Regions from separate parts of the Methylobacterium phyllosphaerae genome, predicted to be linked through region 1. Evidence: riboswitches for the same ligand, from Rfam matches in the RefSeq annotation. Region 1 holds a riboswitch; the other holds the start of a gene.

Region 1 (9,387 bases):
AGGGCGCGCGCCAACGCGACGTCACCGCCGACCGTCAGGACGCCTTTCGCGGCCCGCACGCGCTCTGCCACGGCCTCGCCGAGGCGCCGACGGGCGTCCGTCTCCAGATCGCGATCCCGGAACCAGATCCAGCGTCCGCCGCCATCGAGGATCGCCTGCACCGTCTCGGCGAGCGGCCGTGGATGCCCGTGCCGGTCCGTCACCGCGAGCAGCGGCGACGGCAGTGCCCTCACGAGCCGACGAGGCCGAGCTGCGGGCTCGATGGCTCGGCCCGGCCGCGGCGGGGAATGCGCCCGGCGCAATACGCGTCGCGTCCGGCCTCCACCGCCCGGCCCATGGCGCGGGCCATGCGCACGGGATCGTCGGCCTTGGCCACCGCGGTGTTGATCAGGCAGGCGGCGGCGCCGAGTTCCATGGCGATCACCGCATCCGAGGCGGTGCCGATCCCGGCATCGACCACGACCGGCACCTTCGCCCGGCGGCAGATCAGTTCGAGATTGGCCGGGTTGGCGATGCCCATCCCGGACCCGATCAGTGAGCCCATGGGCATCACGGCGGCGCAGCCGATATCCTCCAGGCGCTGGCATACGATCGGGTCGTCGTTGCAGTAGGGCAGCACCACGAAGCCGTCATCGACGAGATGGCGGCAGGCCTCGATCAGCTCCATCACGTCCGGGTAGAGCGTCTCCCGGTCACCGATCACCTCGACCTTGATCCAGTTGGTGTCGAGCGCCTCACGGGCGAGTTCGGCGGTCATGATCGCGTCGCGGGCCGTCTCGCAGCCGGCGGTATTCGGCAGGAAGCGCTTGCCCTTCAGGATCTTGACCGTGTCCGAGCCGTGGCCCTGCAGCGAGACCCTGCGGATCGAGGCGGTGACCACGTCGGCGCCGCTCGCCTGGACGGCGTCGCGCATGATCGCCTGCGTCGGATAGCCGGCGGTGCCGATGAACAGTCGCGACGATAGGCTCACGCCGGCGATGGTCAGGCTGTCATCCCCACCTTCGGGACGCAGCGGCGTATGGGTCTGATCCATGCTCAACCTCCCTGCATGGCGCGAACGATCTCGACGCGGTCGCCCTCCGCGATCCGGGTTTCCCCCCAGTCGCGGCGGCGCAGCACCCGGCCGTTCAGCGCGATGGCGACGCCCTGCGGGCTCTCGATGCCGCTCTCCGCGGCCTCGAGGCGGAACAGCGCGTCCACCGTCTCGGCCGCGCAGTCGCGCGGCTCACCGTTGACGACGAGCTTCATGCCGAGGCCCTCAGCGCGTCCGGCTGGCCGAAGCGCAGGCGGGTGAAGGGACGGGCGACCTCGGGCAGCGCGCCGTGCAACACCAGCGCGGCGATCGCCTCGGCGGTGATCGGGGCGAGCAGGTAGCCGTTGCGGTGATGCCCCGTGGCGGCGACGAGGCCCGGTGCGATGGTGTCGAGGATCGGCGCGTCGTCGTCCGAGGTCGGGCGGTAGCCGCTCCAGACGGCCTCGACTTCCATCTCCTCGATACCGGGCAGCACCCGGCGGGCGCCCTCCAGCAGCGCGTAGAGCCCGCCCGCGGTAACGCCGGGCCGGAAGCCGCAATCCTCCACGGTCGCGCCGACGATGAGCTGGCCGTCGCTCTTCGGCGCCATGTGGACCTGCTCGGTCCAGACCATCCGCGCGAGGGTGCCGGTGCGGGCGGTGGTGCGCAGCGCCAGGGACTGGCCCTTCAGCGGACGGACCGGAAGGGCGAGCGCGTCGGGGAGCAGACCGCCCTCCCCGCTCCAGGCGCCGGAAGCCAGGATGACGGTCTCCGCGGCGACGACGCGGTCGCCGGCGCGGATCCCGGTCACGCGGCCGCCCGACCAGTCGAGGGTGGTGACGGCGGTCCGCTCCACCAGGATCACGCCGGCCCGACGACAAGCCTCGGTGAGGGCCTCCATGACCAGACGGGGATCGACCTGATGGTCCAGCGGGCAGTGGATCCCGGCGGTGACGGAGGGGCGCAGGCCGGGCTCCAGGCGCCGCACCTCGCTGCCCGGCAGCCAGGTGGCGTCGAGTCCCGAGCGGCGCTGCAGGTCGTAGCGGAAGCGCAGGCGTTCGACCTCGTCGCGGCCGACCGCCAGCACCAGGGTGCCGTCCGCCCGATAGTCGATGGTTCGGCCGGACTCGGCCTCAAGGGCGTCGCGGAAGCCGGGCCAGAGCCGGAGCGAGTCCAGGGCGAGCGGCAGAAGCGGGTCCGAGCCGGGCTCGTGCTCGGCGGCCGGAGCCAGCATGCCGGTGGCCGCGAGGCTCGCGCCCGCGCCGATCGTCTCCCGCTCCAGCACGGTCACCGTGCGGCCGGCCCGCGCGAGCCGCCACGCGATCGACAGACCGATCAGCCCGCCGCCGATGACGGCGACGGCGGTCCGCGCCGGCAGGACGGCGGGCGCGACGACGCCCTCGGGATTGCGGCGGCTGCCGATCGGTGAGGCAGGTCGGTCGAAGGGCACAGGCATCTCCGCGGATTGCCGTCGCGGGGAGCGGGCCGTGCGCTTCTACCAGAAGCTGTGGCCTGCCTTTCGGGCGGCCGCGGTCCAATCCCTACGCCGGTATGAGCCGGATCAGGTTCGAAGGATTTCCGCGCCGCAGGTCCTAAGGGACGTGCCAGCGGTTTCTCAGCCCCTTGCCGGGGATCTCCCTGGAACAGACGCAGATGTGGCGTCACGGCTTGTGTCGGTCAACCCCGCGCCGCCGCCTCTGCATCATTCCCGTGACAATCCGCGGGTCGCGGTGACAGTCCAGACACCAAGCGGACCGGAATCGGCGCGCGGACAGCGGTCGCGATAGGCGGCGCGCACCATCCCTTCACGCGTCTGGGATCTGATCGCCGGGATCCCGGACCTTCTCCGGGCGCCGGCACTCCACGTCACGGGCGAATTTGCGTGCGCACAATCCTGTTGATCTGCATGCTCGGCTTTCTCGGCGTCACGGCCGTCCTGAAGGTGCGCGACGGCATGCGGGCGGCGCCGGTCGCGCTCGCCGTCGCACCGCCGCAGGAGCCGGATCTCGCAGGCCGTGCCGCCGCCGGTGTGGCCCTCCAGGCTGGCCGCAACGGCCATTTCTTCGTCAACGCTCTGCTGGACGGCCGTTCACTGCCGATGATGGTGGATACCGGGGCGAGCGCCTGCGCGTTCTCCGAGGAGGACGCCGCGCGGATCGGGATCCAGGTCGCTGCGTCCGATTTCACGCGCGTCTGGAACACCGCGAACGGGACGGTTCGCGTGGCGCCGATCCGGATCGCGATCGTGCAGATCGGATCGATCACGGTGCGAGACGTCGATGCGGTCGTGATCCCGCGCGGGCTCCTGTCCACCAGCCTGCTGGGCATGTCATTCCTCAGACGCCTGCGCGATTTCGGCGTCTCTGGCAGCACGATGACTCTGAGGGGCTGAAACGCCCGAACGCCCATGCCGATCTCTGGGGTCGCGGTGCGCCAACGGCGGCTGGCGCGGCCCGTCTCCCCGGGATCGGCTGCGGGACCAGGTCGATCACGCGTCCGATCCTGCGCGGAAAATATTCGGTGCGCAGGCCACGGGCGGCCCGATGATGGATCGTCCCCGACCGGTTTAATAATTCAATCCTTCCCGGTTGATTTATAGATCTTATGTTATTGTGTTTAGATATTTCTGAGTTTGACCCCGATAAAGCTGAAAATACGCCGATCAATCAGAATGATCATGGAGCAATCGGTCGTTTTGTCAATGCGCTGATGTGGTGCTAGGAGCCGTGATGACTGCGCGTTCAAGGCGTGAGTGCATGACGGGGCGGCTTCAAGATGAAGAATCGCGAATCCACGATCTGCTTATCGATGATCGTGAAGAACGAAGCCCACGTGATCCGTCGGTGCATCGACTCCGTTCGTCCGATCATCGATCATTGGATCATCGTTGACACTGGATCGACGGATGGAACACAGGATATTGTCCGTGCCGCGCTCGCGGACATACCGGGGGCCCTGGTCGAGCGCCCCTGGGTCGATTTTGCCTTTAATCGGAACGAGGCCCTGAAACTCGCACGGCGTCACGCGCAGTACGCTCTGATCATCGACGCGGATGATGAGCTGGTCATCCCGACCGACTTCACGATGCCGAAGTTGCGTGCGCCCGGCTATCGGTTCGAGATCATCGACGAGCAGACGCGATACTGGCGCACCCAGTTGGTCAGATGCCGGGAAAACTGGCGCTACCGGGGCGTCCTGCACGAATTTCTCAGCTGCCCCGGCGTCTCCGAGACACCGGTCCTTCCCCTCGCGATGCGCCGGGGTGATGACGGCGCCCGTCACCGCGACACCACGGCGGATGCGCGGGATATCGCCGTTCTCAAGAAGGCGTTGGAGGTCGAGACCGATCCACACATGATCGCCCGATACACGATGTACCTCGGGACAACCTATAATGCTGCTGGAGAATACAGGAAAGCTCTCGAATCCTTTCTGAAGCGAGCAGAGCTGGGCGGATGGGACGAGGAGGTCTATTACAGTCTGCTGATGGCCGCCGTGAACGCGGAGCGCCTCGATGAGCCGGAGGACAGGGTGTTGCAGCTCTACGAGCGCGCGACCTCCGTCCGCCCCGCGCGGGCGGAAGCGCGCCACGGGGCCAGTCGGTTCTGCCGGTTGAGGAAGCGCTTCGCGGACGGATATCGATACGCGGAGGCGGGCCTGGCACTCGAACTTCCGAGCGAGGGGATTTCCCTGAATCCGTGGGTCTACGAATACGGCATACTCGAAGAGTTCGCCATCAACGCGTACCATATCGGCCAGTACAGCGCGTGCGGACATGCCTGCCTGAAGATCCTCGAACGGAGGCATGTCCCGAAGGAGGTGGCCATACATGCCGGCGCCTTGGCCCGGGCGGTGATGGCGAGGATGATCGACCCGGTCTGGGGTTGCCGGCACAACCCCTACACTCTGCCGTTCGTGCCGAAGTGGTGAGTCCGAGCGGCGCACGGATCGGTTGCGGGGCAGGGTTCACGGCGGACGGGTGGGACGGCTTCCTGACGCCGAGAGCCGATCGAGGACGCGATCGGAGAGGGGCTCAGCTGGATTTGCGCGGGCGCAGGAACTTTGGCCGGAAGACCGCCATGGGCTCGTCGAACCCGTTGAGCCGGTGCTCGCCCAGCGGGATCGGATCCCCCCAGAGGAAGTCCACGAAGGGCTTGGACATCAGCAGCGGCTCGCCGAGGGTGCGATTCAGCTGCGCGATGCGGCTCGCGAGGTTCACGTCGCGGCCGATCACCGTGAAGTCGAGGCGGGAGCCGGACCCGACATTGCCGTAGGCGGCCTCGCCGTGGTGGAGCGCGATGCCCGCGGCCACCGGTACCGGGAACTGGTGCAGGGCGTTCGCTTCGTCGAGGGCCGCCAGGGCGTGCTGGGCCGCCGTGAGCGCACCCTTGGCCGCGCCGCCGAGGTCGTCACCGGACTCCCGGAAGATCGCCAGCAGACCGTCGCCAAGATACTTCAGGACCTCGCCGCCCTCCCGCTCGATCGGCGGCACGAGGCAGTCGAAGAACACGTTGAGCAGGCCGACGGCCTCCTCGGGCGTCATGTCGGCGGAGGTCCGGGTGTAGTCGCGCATATCGGCGAACAGGATCGCCGAGCGGATCCGCGTCACCTGTCCGCGGCGGATGTCGCCGGCCAGGATCGCCCGGTGCGGCTCGTCGCCGACATAGAGACGCAGGACGTGGTCGAGCTGCTTGTTGAGGACGCGCATCTCCATCACGGCCGCCAGCGCCGGCATGACGAAGCGCAGGATCGCGATGTCGTCGTCCCGGAACCCCTCAGGGGCCCGCGTGGCGAAGGTGATGCCGTTCTGGGTGCCGTTCGTGAAGAACAACGGCGCCACCACGTAGTGGGTGTAGCCGCCGGCCTTCAGGTCCGGAACGATCGCGTAGGCGTCGTCCGGCGTCTTGGACAGGTCGAGGATCAGCCAATCGCCGGTGGCGTGGACCGTATGGAACGGGCTGTTGAGATAGGCGTCCGTCGAGCGGGCGCCGTGCGGGAACAGCCGCACGGTGGTGCCGCCGTCCCGGGTCCAGATCCGGCCAACGCCGGCATATTCCGAATGCAGGGTGTCGATGGCCGTCGATGCCCGGTCCACCGGTACGCCGACGGCGATCAGACGCTCTGCGAGTCCGGTGAGCATCTCCTCGGCGTTGGGCATCCGCGCCCCCTCGCCGAGCAGCCAATCGCGGATGCCGACGGAGGGCTGGAGCGCGCCGAAGGGCACGTCGTCAGCCTCCGATCCGTCCGCGAAGGCCGTCGGGGATCCGGGCGGTGGCGGGCGGCGTTCGAGCATGGCGCCAGAGTGGATGCCGCGCAGCGCCGAAGCAACGCGGTCGACGGGAAAGCGCCGCGTAATCCGCGGCGTGGGCTCAGTTGTCCAGGAAGCTCCTGAGCTTCCGGCTGCGCGACGGGTGCTTCAGCTTGCGCAGTGCCTTGGCCTCGATCTGACGGATGCGCTCGCGGGTCACCGAGAATTGCTGGCCGACCTCCTCGAGGGTGTGATCGGTGTTCATCCCGATGCCGAAGCGCATGCGCAGCACACGCTCCTCGCGGGGCGTGAGCGAGGCGAGTACCCGGGTCGTGGTCTCGCGCAGATTCGACTGGATCGCCGCGTCGATCGGCAGGACGACGTTCTTGTCCTCGATGAAGTCGCCGAGGTGGCTGTCCTCCTCGTCGCCGATGGGCGTCTCGAGGGAGATCGGCTCCTTGGCGATCTTCAGGACCTTGCGGACCTTCTCCAGCGGCATGGCCAGCTTTTCGGCCAGCTCTTCCGGGGTCGGCTCGCGGCCGATCTCGTGCAGCATCTGGCGCGAGGTCCGGACGATCTTGTTGATCGTCTCGATCATGTGCACCGGGATGCGGATCGTGCGGGCCTGATCGGCGATCGACCGGGTGATCGCCTGCCGGATCCACCACGTGGCATAGGTCGAGAACTTGTAGCCGCGCCGGTACTCGAACTTGTCCACGGCCTTCATCAGGCCGATGTTGCCCTCTTGGATCAGGTCCAGGAACTGCAGGCCGCGGTTCGTGTACTTCTTGGCGATGGATATCACGAGGCGCAGGTTCGCCTCGATCATCTCCTTCTTGGCCTGCCGGGCTTCGCGCTCGCCCTTCTGGACCATGTTGACGATCCGGCGGTACTCGCCGATCTCCAAGCCCGTCTCGGAGGCGAGATCGAGGATCTGCGCGCGCAGCTCCGCCACCTGCTTCGAGCCGCGCTCGACCAGGTTCTTCCAGCCCTTGCCGCCCAGCGTGCCGACGCGCTCCATCCAGTTCGGATCGAGTTCGTAACCCTGATAGTGGCGCAGGAACTCGTCGCGGGCCACGCCGTGGCTCTCGGCGAAGCGCATCAGCCGGCCCTCGTGGCCGATCAGCTGCTTGTTGATCGAGTAGAGCTGACCGACCAGCGCCTCGATGCGGTTGTTGTTCAGCGACAGGGACTTCACGTCGGCGACGACGATGTCCTTCAGCTCGGCCTGCTTCTGGTTCTGGGCCGGGGTGTTCTGCTCGCCCGCCGCCTTGCGCTCGGTGCCCTCGATCTGGAACTTGCGCAGCTTGCGATAGTTCGCGGCGATCGCGTCGAAGGTCTCTAGGACCCGCGGCTTGATCTCGGCTTCCATGGCGGCCAGCGAGACGTTGTTCTCGAGGTCGTCCTCGTCGTCGCCGCCCTCCGGGGGCGCCGGCGGCTCGCCGTCCTCGGATCCTTCCTCGCCTTCGCCGAGCTGCGGCGCGTTCTTGCCGTCCGGCCCCGCGTAGGTCGCCTCGAGATCGATGATGTCGCGCAGGAGGACCTTGCCCTCCACGAGCTCGTCCCGCCAGATGATGATCGCCTGGAAGGTCAGCGGGCTCTCGCAGAGCCCCGCGATCATCGCCTCGCGCCCGGCCTCGATGCGCTTGGCGATGGCGATCTCGCCCTCGCGGGACAGGAGCTCCACCGAGCCCATCTCGCGCAGGTACATCCGCACCGGATCGTCGGTCCGGTCGGTCGGCTCCTTGGTGGTCGTGGCGACGGTGACGGCGCGCGCCGGCGCGACCTCGGCGACCTCGCCGCCTTCGGCCTCCTCTTCCTCGCCTTCGGCGGCCTTCTCGCCGGCCGCCTCGTCGGTCTCCTCGGCCTCGACGACGTTGATGCCCATCTCGGAGAGCTGCGACAGCACGTCCTCGAGCTGGTCCGGATCGGACTGGCCCTCAGGCAGAACCTCGTTGACCTCCTCGTAGGTCACGTAGCCGCGCTTCTTGGCGAGCTTCACCATCCGCTTGACCGAAGCATCCGTCAGGTCGAGGAGCGGCCCGTCGGTCTGCTGCTCGGGGGCAGCGTCCGTCTCGTCCCGTTCCGTTGCCTTCGTCGCCATGATCAGCCTATTGTTTCGCACGCGGCGCGTTGCGGAGGCCCCGATGGGGCCGCTCCACGCCGTCGGCGCCGCTGTATGAGATCGGCGCCGGATTGCTCCAGTCGCCTTGAGTCGTCGGTTTCCGTATGCAAGCCTGAGGCTTGACCGATTGTTAACTATGGCGAGACTCCGTCCGCCGCCACCGCCATGACACAGGGATCACGCGGCCGTCGAGTCGCTCGACACCGGTGCGTCGGCCTCCGCCTCGGCGGCGATGACGGTTTCCAGCCTCGCCTTCACTTCGCAGAGCCATGCCCATCCGGCATCGGTCGGATCGTCTTCAAACGCCTGCCGTGCTTCGCGAAGTTCGCTATGTAGCGCTCCTGCCTGCCGGTGCAAGATCATCGCCTGTCTCAGGGCGTCTGCGCGGTGTGCGGGATCGGCGTGCGGGGCCAGGGTCGTGCGGTCCCGAGAGCGGGCCAGGGCGAGGATTCTGTCAGCAGCCGCAGCAAGTCCGGCGCGATTGATGCGATTCTGCAACACTTCCGGCACCGGATGCTCGTCCTCGGCGGCGCAGGCCAGGAGGACAGATAGAATCCCTCGCGCATCCGGATCCTCGAAATCGAGATCGGCGGTCTCTTCGCCGAACTCCGCGATCATCTCGGGATGGGCGAGCAGGGTGCCCACGATGACCGCCTCGCGCACCGAAGCGGCGCCCGTGAAGCCTGCCGAGGCCGTCATGGAGGGGCTCGGACTCCCGGTGATGCGCGGCGAAACGGGCTCGCCGGGCCGGGTGAAACGCGGGCGTCCGCGCGGAGCCCCGCCGGCGGCGGCTCGCGCGCTGCGGGGTGACAGGCTCCGCAGGCGCTCTTCGATATCGTCGCGGTAATAGCGCCGCACGGTCTCGTCGCGGATCGTCGCGACGGTGGTGCGCAGGGTCTGCGTCAGGCCGGCGCGCCGCTCGGGCGTGTCGACCGGCCCCGCTTCGAGGGCGCGCCGCCACAGCAGCTCGGAGAGCGGCAACGCCGCCGTCAGCACCTGATC
Region 2 (9,387 bases), 2.7 Mb from region 1:
AGAGCAGCAGGCACGTGCCCCCCAGCGCGATCAGACGCGAGGCGCGATCGGCGAGGTGGACTCGGATCGCTGTGGCAGTCGCGCGCGGGACCATGGGCTCGATCGGGTTGCCGCCGGCCCCGGCAACCGGAGAGCGGACTTGCTATCGACCCGAATTCTGAGTCCCGAATATTGAAAAAGGAGTTATTTTAGGAATTAAGAAGCGTCCGATTTGCGCCAATATAGATCAATCGGCACCAGGTCTGTAAGTGCTGCCGCGTCAAGTCAGCGGTCAGCCGGATTTCGAGCACCGTCGATCAGGCCCGCGATGGGGTGGCGAGCGCCGGGCCGTCACCGATCGGCGGGGTCAGTCGCCGATCCCGAACAGCTTTTCGATGAAGTTGCGGTCATCCTTCTGAGCGCGCCGCGCCGGGGCGGACTGGCGCGGCGCGGGTGCCTCCGGTTCGCCCAGAATCTGCCCGAGGAGCCCGCCCGGTGCAGGCGGCGCGGCACTCGCCACCGAGGCGGTCGTCTCCGGCTGCCTGCGCCAGCGGTTGAGGCCGGGGAGCGGGACCGGAGTCTGCCCCTTCAGCGCCTGGGTCATATACGACTTCCAGATCTCCGCCGGCAGATTGCCGCCGGTGACCTTCTTGGTCAGCTCGCCGTCGTCGTTGCCGAGCCAGACCCCGGTGACGAGGCTGCCCGAGAAGCCGATAAACCAAGCATCGCGGTAGTCCTGCGTGGTGCCGCTCTTGCCCGCCAGGTCCCAGCCCGGGATGTCCGCCTTCTTGCCGGTGCCGCTGACGAAGACCTCGTGCATCATCGCATTCATCATGCCGTCGGCATTGGCATCGATGACCCGGCCGAGACCGTTGTCGGAGCGCTTGTACAGGACCTTGCCGCCCTGGCTCTTCACGGCGGTCACCACGTAGGGGATCACGCCGGTGCCGCCGTTGGCGAAGGCCCCGTAGGCGCCGACCATCTCCAGCAGCGTCACTTCGGACGTGCCCAGGGCGATGGAGCCGTTGGCCTGGAGCGGCGAGGTGATGCCGAGCCGCTGGGCGGTCTGCACCACGGTCTTCGGGCCGACCTCCTGGCCGAGCCGCACCGCGACGGTATTGAGCGAATGGGCGAGCGCCGTCCGCAGGGTGACAGGCCCCTCGTACCGGTGCGAGTAGTTCTCCGGGGCCCAGTTGCCGATCCGGACCGGCGCGTCCTCGCGGACCGTGTCGGGCGTGGCGCCGTGCTCCACGGCAGCGAGGTACACGAAGGGCTTGAACGAGGAGCCGGGCTGGCGCTTCGCGGTCGTGGCACGGTTGAACTGGCTCTGGGCGTAGTCGCGCCCGCCGATCAGCGCCCGGATCGCGCCGTCGGGCCGCATCGAGACCAGCGCGCCCTGGCCGACATTGAAGCGCGCGCCCTTGGCGTTGAGCTCGTCGGTGAGCACCTTCTCGGCGGCGGCCTGGAGGACGGGATCGACGGTCGTCTGGACCGTGATGTCGGTGTCGAACTTGCCGACGTAGTCGTCGAGCACGTCCATCACGAGGTCTGCGACGTAATTGGCCGAACCGCCGCCGCGGGCATTGGTGGGCTTCGCCGGCTGGGCGAGCGCCACCTTCACGTCCTGCGGCGCGGCGAAGCCGAGTTCCTGCATCGCGGCGAGCACCTGGGCGGCGCGGGCCTGGGCGGCCGGGAGGTTGCGGTTCGGAGCGAGCCGCGACGGCGCCTGAACGAGGCCGCCGAGCATCGCGGCCTGCGCAAGGCTCACCTCCTTGGCGGGCTTGCCGAAATAGCGCTGCGCGGCCGCCTCGACGCCGTAGGCGCCGGCGCCGAAATAGACACGGTTCAGGTAGAGCTCGAGGATCTCGTCCTTGGTGTACTTGTGCTCCAGCCAGAGCGCGAGGATCGCCTCCTGGATCTTGCGCGAGGCGGTCCGCTCCTGCGTCAGGAACAGATTCTTGGCGAGCTGCTGCGTCAAGGTCGAGCCGCCCTGCGCGACGCCGCGCCGGGTCAGGTTCTGACCGATGGCGCGCAGGATGCCGACCGGATCGACGCCGAAATGCTGGTAGAAGCGCCGATCCTCGATCGCCACGAAGGCGCGCGGCAAGTAGGGCGGCAATTCCTTGATCGAGACCACCCGGCCGCCGGTCTCGCCGCGATTGGCGAGCAGCGAGCCGTCGCTTGCCAGGATGGCGATGTTGGGCGGCCGCTTCGGCACCGCGAGCTGGTCGATCGGCGGCAATTGCGACGCGTGGTAGGCGATGAGCCCGGCAAGCCCGATCACCCCCCAGAGACCGAGGACGACGGTGCCGTAGACGATGCGGCCGAGCCAGGACCGCCGGCGTCGGCCGCGACCCGAGGCCTTCGCCCGCCCGGTGGTCCGCGCCGGCGCCTTGTTCGGCTGCCGCGCTCCTCCGCCGCCCGATCGCTTCGCCACGCCGTCTCCTGCCCCCCCGGGACGGTCCTCCCGGGACAGGCGCAGATCGAGTTCGCCGCGATCCCGGACACGCCCCTCGGGCACGTCGAAGTTCGGCTCAATCCTGCCCCGACCCTTGGCCATGCATCCCGTCTACGAATGTTCCGCCGCAGCGCGTCTGTCGGGCGCGCCGCAGGACGGTTTCCGCACGCTAAATGCGGCGGTTTAAGGGGCCGTTATCGAAGCGTTCGGCGCCCGTTCCCCATCCCGCGCGCCGATACGCCCTAGCGTTGGGCAGGAGGCTGGACGGCCGGCGCGCCGAGCACCCGTCGGGCCTCCGCGAGCAGCACGGAATGGCGAGCCGATTGCGGACCTGAATCCGGCGTCTCGCGGCCCAGCCGGGCGATGCGCGACCGGAACAGGCGTCGGCGCAGGCCGAACCAGCCGATGCTCATCAGCAGCGCCTGAAGCACGAGACGGACGGCCTCCGTCCGCTCGCGCTCCTCGGCGACCACAGCCGAGAGCGCCGCCTCGCGGCGAAGGGCAGCCTCCAGCTCCTCCCGGACGGCGGCGCGGGCCGCCTCGTCCTTGCGCGCCGCGTCGAGCTGGATCCGGCATTCCTGCAGCGCGCTGAGCAACAGAAGCTCCTGCGCGGACGCATCCCTCATTAAGGCCTCCTGGGGCGCCCTATCCCGTTCGACCACGGGTGGCTCCGCCCGATCATCGTCATGGCGGTGCCAAAACAGCCCGCACAGATCCGTGCGCGACGCCATAGCGAGCGCGGCCGCTGGCCGGAAGCCGCCGACCGGATTATTCGGCACGCGGACCGCGACGCAATGGGGAATCGGGGACGTGCAGATTCGGATCGCTCTGGCCTTCGGAGCCATCATGCTGGGAGCCGGCACGGTGATGCCCGCGCCGGCCCGGGCCTATCAGCTCGACACGGTGTATCTGGTCGGCTGCGCCCAGGAAGGCGGCGTCTGCCGGATGCCCTACGCGACCAACGTCTATTACGGCGTGCCCGGCCGGACCAACGGTCGGCCGTTTCCTCAGGGCGGCGCCGTGCCCTGCAACAGCCAGACCTTCGGCGATCCCGCACCGGGCCAGGCGAAGAGCTGCTGGTACGCACCGCGCATCACTGCAGGCGGCTCTGGCGGTGGCGGCTACGGCGGTGGCGGCTACGGCGGTGGCGGGTACCGGAGCGACGATTACGACGACCGGCGCGACGCCTATCGCTATGGCCGCGACTACGACCGGCCGCGCGCACGCCGCTCGTACGACGACGATTATGGGCCTGGGCCGCGCCGCTACAGGGATGATCCGGACGACTATTGATCTCGATCTGAGAGCGCAGGCAAGGGATCGTATTTGCCCTGTTAACCCCCATCCGGCATCGTCCCGGACCGCGGAGATCGTCTCCGCGGGCCCGCGGGTGCGGATGGGGGAGTCGATGAGGGAGAATCGCCGCGGCGTCTTCCGGAAGAACGCCTTCACCTTCGGCGCGGTCCTGCTCGACGGCGGCGAAGTCAGTTGCCTGGTCTGGGACGCGACCGAGGTCGGCGCCCAGATCGAGGTCGACGGCGATCATGTGGTGCCGGACCGCTTCCCGCTCCGCGTGAGCGCCGGCGCCGAGCCGCGCGCGGCGGCCGTTGCATGGCGGCGCAGCCGCCGGATCGGCATCGCCTTCGAGGGCTGAAGCCGCCCGTCTCAGGTCGCCTGCAGGACCGGGCGGGTCCGGGACTCCGACCCCACGAGCCGGCACCAGCGCGGCCGCACGAACAGCAGATCGAGCGCCGTGCCGCGAACCAGCCGCTCCAGGACCAGCGGCAGCAGCACCGCCACGGTCATGACGATGAGGCTTGCAAGTCCGATATCGGCGATGGCTCCGGTGCGCACGAGAATCTCCCGGGTCGCCGCCATGGGTAGCGAAAAGGCGAGATAGATCACGATCGAGCGCTGCCCGCAGGTTCGGACCGCCTCGGCGATCGGCCCCCCGACGCGGCCAAGGAGCGACGCCGCCACCACGATCGCGAGCGCACCGGCGGCGCCGAGAGCGAGGCTCACCAGCGGCAGGCTGGCGAGGGTCGGGTGATTCGGAAGGCCCGACGGAGTCAGCGCGAGCCAACCTTCCACGAACGCCCATGCGGCGAGGCCGCACAGGGCGAGCCGGACCCGGTGCCGGGCCGCGTCCGCGAGGGCGAAGATGCGGCCGGCGAACAGATAGCCGGCGACGAAGAAGACATATCGGGCGCAGAACTCCTCGATGAGGGTCGACTCGCTGCGGATGTCGGCAATCTGCAGCACGGCGGCACCGGCGAGCAGCACGGCGTCGGGCACGCGGCGCAGAGCCTTGGTGACGACCGAGAACACCGCGAGCAGATAGATGAACCACAGCGTCGAGTAGGGTTCGATCAGGGCATGGGCGAGATGCGCCGCGAAGGCCGTGGGGCCGTCATCGCCGGCGATCTTGCCGTATCTGGCGGCCGACTGGATCACGAGCCAGAGCAGGTAGAAATAGGCGAAATGGACCACCCGGCGGTCGGAGAACAGGCGCCAGTCGCGGTCGATCACCCGCCCCATGAACAGGCCGGACAGAAGGAAGAAGTCCGGAATCCGGAACGGCTTCGCGAAGGCCACGACCGGATGGAGGAAACCTTCCCCGCCCATGGCGTCGCCGGTGCCCGTGACGGAATGCATCATGACCACCAGGAGGATGCAGATCCCCTTGGCGATATCGACCCAGGCGAGCCGATCACCCGTATCCCCGACCCCGGCCATCGTCCCACCCTCGCGATCGGAGGGATCCTGGACCGATTTGGGTTGACGGCGATGAACGTGATCGCCGCAACCTGCGGATGTGACGAACGGTCGGTAAACGCCGGCGGTCAGACCTTGCGCCGCGCCGACCGCCGCGCGCGGGTCATACGCGTCGCGGCGTGAAAATCGTCCGGCCGGCCGCGCACCCAGGCGAGGAAGCGGGCTATCTCCGGATCGGTCCGCAGGGCTTCGAGATCGGCCAGGCGCTTGGCGATCTCGGCCTCACTGTAGCGTGCATGGATCGCCGAGTGGCAGATCTGGTGCAGGCGGACGGTACCGCGATGGGTTCCGCCCTTCAGCTTCGGGGTGAGGTGATGGAGGCTGGAGCGAGCGCCGTGCGGAATCGGGCGCTCACAGAGCGGGCAGACCGGCTCGGGCCGGCCCTGCGCACCCGGTGCGTCCGGATCTTCGGCGCTCCAGCGCTGCGAGCGCCGTCCGACCACGCGCCCCCCTCTCCTATCCTTGCTGATCGACCGGCTGCGGGCAGGTCGGACCGACACGCTCTCTGAACAACGCCTCGGCCTCTCGGTCCCGGCCCCCCAGGATGGACACGTGGTCGCCCGGGATCACGGCGATCCGCGCCCGAGGGCCGGCTGCTGCGGCGAGGCTTTGCGCCAACTTGAGCGGCACCACCGTGTCGTCGCGTCCCTGCACGATCAGAACCGGCGCAGTTCCGCCACGGATGCGCGTGTCCGAGCGGTATGTGTCGCGCAGGAGCCAGATGGGGACTAGCGGGACATGCAGCCGCACGGTGTGGATCATCGAGTCGAACGGGGCCTCCAAGTAAAGCCCGATCGTCGGCACCCGTTCGGCGACTGCGACCGCGACGGCCGCCCCCAGCGAATGGCCGTGCAGCAGGATCGGCGCATCGGGCGCCTGTGCTCGCGCGGCGTTCACGGCCGCCAGGCCGTCGCGGATCAGGCCGTCTTCGCTGGGGCTGCCGGTCGAGCCGGGATAGCCGCGATAGGCCACGGTCAGCAGACCCCAGCCGCGCGCCCGCCACGGCTCCGCGGCGAAGCGCTCCGCGTGCGGTTCCGGGCGGGATCCATTGCCGTGGAAACTGACGATGACGCCGCAGCCCGGCCGCGGCGGCCGCCACAGTCCGTGCAGGGTCTCGCCATCCGAGGTCGCGACCGTGATCGTCGCGACCCCGGGCGGCACCGGCCAGGGTGTCGGCGGGCTGAAGGCGCCCGGATAGAGGAAGCGGCGCTGTCCGAGGGCGAGCGCGGCGCAGGCCAACCCGCAGAGCAGGAGCACGGCGAGCAGGAGGCCGGCGAGGAGTCGCATGCGATGCGGGGGAGGCCGTGGGGTTGAGAAGCGGATACGTTCGATCGAACGGTTTTCGGGATGTGTTTTCTAGGGCGCCCGGTCAGCATTGACAAAGCCGTCCGCGCGCCTGAGTCTGGAACCGTTCCGAGGGGAGCCCCGCAGGGGGCTGAGATTGGGCACGCTGCCCTGACCCTTGAACCTGATCCGGCTCATACCGGCGGAGGGACGGGAACCTGCGGTCGCATGTCGCGCGGCCCCATCTCATCTCGGCCATCGCGTGGACCGGACTGCTCCAGCACGAGGAGAGGCCCACGATGAACGCACCCGTTCTCCCCAAGGATGTGAAAGGCAGCCCGGAGACCGTGACCACGGGTCCGGTGACCGGATCGCGCAAGGCCTATGCGAGCCCGGCCGGACGGCCGGACATCCGCGTCCCCTACCGCGAGATCGTCCTCTCCGATCCGAAGGAGGAACCGGTGCGGGTCTACGACCCGTCGGGCCCCTACACCGAGACCGACGCGCGGATCGACCTCAATGCCGGCCTCCCCGGCGTGCGCGAGCCCTGGATCGCGGCCCGCGGTTACGCGGCCGTCGCCCCGCGGGCGGTGAAGCCCGAGGATAACGGCTTCGCGGGCGACAAGCTCGTGGCCCCCTGCCCCGCCGAGCGGACCATCCGCAAGGCGGCCCCGGGCCAGAGGGTGACCCAGTACGAGTTCGCCCGCGCGGGGATCATCACCGAGGAGATGATCTACGTCGCCCATCGCGAGAACGTCTGCCGCGAGAAGATGCTCGCGGGCGCCGAGGCCGCACTCGCCGACGGCCAGAGCTTCGGGGCCTCGGTCCCGCCCTTCATCACCCCCGAATTCGTGCGCGACGAGATCGCCCGCGGCCGAGCGATCATCCCGGCCAACATCAACCACACCGAGCTGGAGCCGATGGCGATCGGCCGGAACTTCCTGGTCAAGATCAACGCCAACATCGGCAACTCGGCCGTGACGTCCTCGGCCGCCGACGAGGTCGAGAAGCTCGTCTGGTCGATCCGCTGGGGCGCCGACACGGTCATGGACCTGTCCACCGGCCGCAACATCCACAACATCCGCTCGTGGATCATCCGGAACAGCCCGGTCCCGATCGGCACGGTGCCGATCTATCAGGCGCTGGAGAAGGTCGGCGGCGACCCGCTCAAGCTCGACTGGGAGGTCTTCAAGGACACGCTGATCGAGCAGGCCGAGCAGGGCATCGACTACTTCACCATCCATGCCGGCGTGCGGCTGGCCCACGTGCCGCTGACCGCCCGGCGCGTCACCGGCATCGTCTCCCGCGGCGGCTCGATCATGGCGCGCTGGTGCCTGGCCGGGCACCGGGAATCGTTCCTCTACGAGCGGTTCGACGAGATCTGCGACATCATGCGGGCCTACGACGTGTCGTTCTCGCTGGGCGACGGCCTGCGCCCGGGCTCGATCGCCGACGCCAACGACGCCGCCCAGTTCGGCGAGCTGGAGACGCTGGGCGAGCTGACCAAGGTCGCCTGGGACAAGGGCTGCCAGGTGATGATCGAGGGCCCCGGCCACGTGCCGATGCACAAGATCAAGGTCAACATGGAGAAGCAGCTGAAGGAGTGCGGCGAGGCGCCGTTCTACACCCTCGGCCCGCTGACCACCGACATCGCCCCCGGCTACGACCATATCACCTCGGGCATCGGCGCCGCGATGATCGGCTGGTTCGGCACCGCGATGCTCTGCTACGTCACCCCGAAGGAGCATCTCGGCCTGCCCGACCGGGACGACGTGAAGACCGGCGTGATCACCTACAAGATCGCCGCCCACGCCGCCGACCTCGCCAAAGGCCACCCGGCCGCGCAGCTGCGCGACGACGCGCTCAGCCGCGCCCGGTTCGACTTCCGCTGGGAGGACCAGTTCAACCTGGGCCTCGATCCGGATACGGCCCGCCGCTACCACGACGAGACCCTGCCGAAGGACGCCCACAAGGTCGCGCATTTCTGCTCGATGTGCGGGCCGAAATTCTGCTCGATGAAGATCACGCAGGATCTGCGCGCCGAGGTGCTGGCGATGGAGGAAGCCGGCGAAGTCGTGGGCGCGTCGCCCGCGATGTCCAAGGCCGAGGCCGAAGCCGGCATGCGGGCCAAGTCGGAGGAGTTCCTGGCCGAGGGCGGCAAGCTCTACGTCGACGCCGCCGAGTGAGGCCAAGGCACGCCCGGTCCGATCCGGATGCGGGCGTGCCGCCGTTCCGCCCCGGCGTTCCACCGCACGGGGCCTCAATGTCGAGGACCGCTCCGGGTCGGGCGCCATTGGTACCGCGCATCGCCTCACGCATCTGATCCGCGGCGATGCCGACGGCGCGCGGGGTGCCCAGTTCGACGATCGGGGCGCAAATCCTTCTCTGATCCGCCTGGACAGAGCGGAGCGCTTCCAGTCGCAGGCGCTTCCTGTCAGGTGCCCCGTAGCCGCCCGACGCAGCCTTGCTGAGCAAGCGGGTATCCCGAGCCTGAAAATGGGCACCGGATGCAGCACTGCGGCTGCGCATGCGATCACGATGATGCGGGCGCGTCCGACGTCGACCGGTGCGCGCCCGTGGATGGCATGGAGCCGCGCAACGATCTTGCAGCGAGGCTTGCGGACAAACGGGTCACGCTTCCCCGATCGTCTCCGGTCGCCTGCACGGCGAGCACCCGCCTCGCGATGGCGAGCATCGGAAGATACCTGCCTGAACCGCACTCCGGACGACACGGGATGGCCCGCGGTACCGTGGCGACTGAATGGATCAGATGCCCGACGAGCCGCCTCTCGGGGAGAAAGCCGCACGGATTTGTGTCGCAACGCTAACGGGATGTTCATCGCATCTCGGACCGCGAGCCACCATCCGGTGGATCGCCTGCTGCTGTTAAC

Evidence for each region. Region 1 has a riboswitch for thiamine pyrophosphate ahead of thiO (glycine oxidase ThiO). Riboswitches for the same ligand answer to the same signal wherever they lie in the genome.
Region 2: linked by a shared signal. The riboswitch ahead of thiC (phosphomethylpyrimidine synthase ThiC) and the one ahead of thiO (glycine oxidase ThiO) in region 1 are both predicted to bind thiamine pyrophosphate.

The regions. Positions count from the first base shown of each region.
Region 1 is NZ_CP015367.1:93,626-103,012, reverse strand. Features, by position in the region: gene MCBMB27_RS00460 (thiamine phosphate synthase) at 1-233, opposite strand, end outside; gene thiG (thiazole synthase) at 230-1,033, opposite strand; gene thiS (sulfur carrier protein ThiS) at 1,036-1,248, opposite strand; gene thiO (glycine oxidase ThiO) at 1,245-2,468, opposite strand; TPP riboswitch at 2,533-2,661, opposite strand; gene MCBMB27_RS00440 (TIGR02281 family clan AA aspartic protease) at 2,895-3,404, shown strand; gene MCBMB27_RS00435 (glycosyltransferase) at 3,821-4,942, shown strand; gene MCBMB27_RS00430 (adenylate/guanylate cyclase domain-containing protein) at 5,046-6,305, opposite strand; gene rpoD (RNA polymerase sigma factor RpoD) at 6,382-8,364, opposite strand; gene dnaG (DNA primase) at 8,563-9,387, opposite strand, start outside.
Region 2 is NZ_CP015367.1:2,777,751-2,787,137, forward strand. Features, by position in the region: gene MCBMB27_RS12470 (sensor domain-containing diguanylate cyclase) at 1-94, opposite strand, end outside; gene MCBMB27_RS12475 (transglycosylase domain-containing protein) at 347-2,539, opposite strand; gene MCBMB27_RS12480 (hypothetical protein) at 2,680-3,063, opposite strand; gene MCBMB27_RS12485 (hypothetical protein) at 3,248-3,730, shown strand; gene MCBMB27_RS12490 (hypothetical protein) at 3,846-4,091, shown strand; gene MCBMB27_RS12495 (acyltransferase family protein) at 4,103-5,173, opposite strand; gene MCBMB27_RS12500 (HNH endonuclease family protein) at 5,281-5,655, opposite strand; gene MCBMB27_RS12505 (alpha/beta hydrolase) at 5,669-6,499, opposite strand; TPP riboswitch at 6,619-6,724, shown strand; gene thiC (phosphomethylpyrimidine synthase ThiC) at 6,796-8,682, shown strand.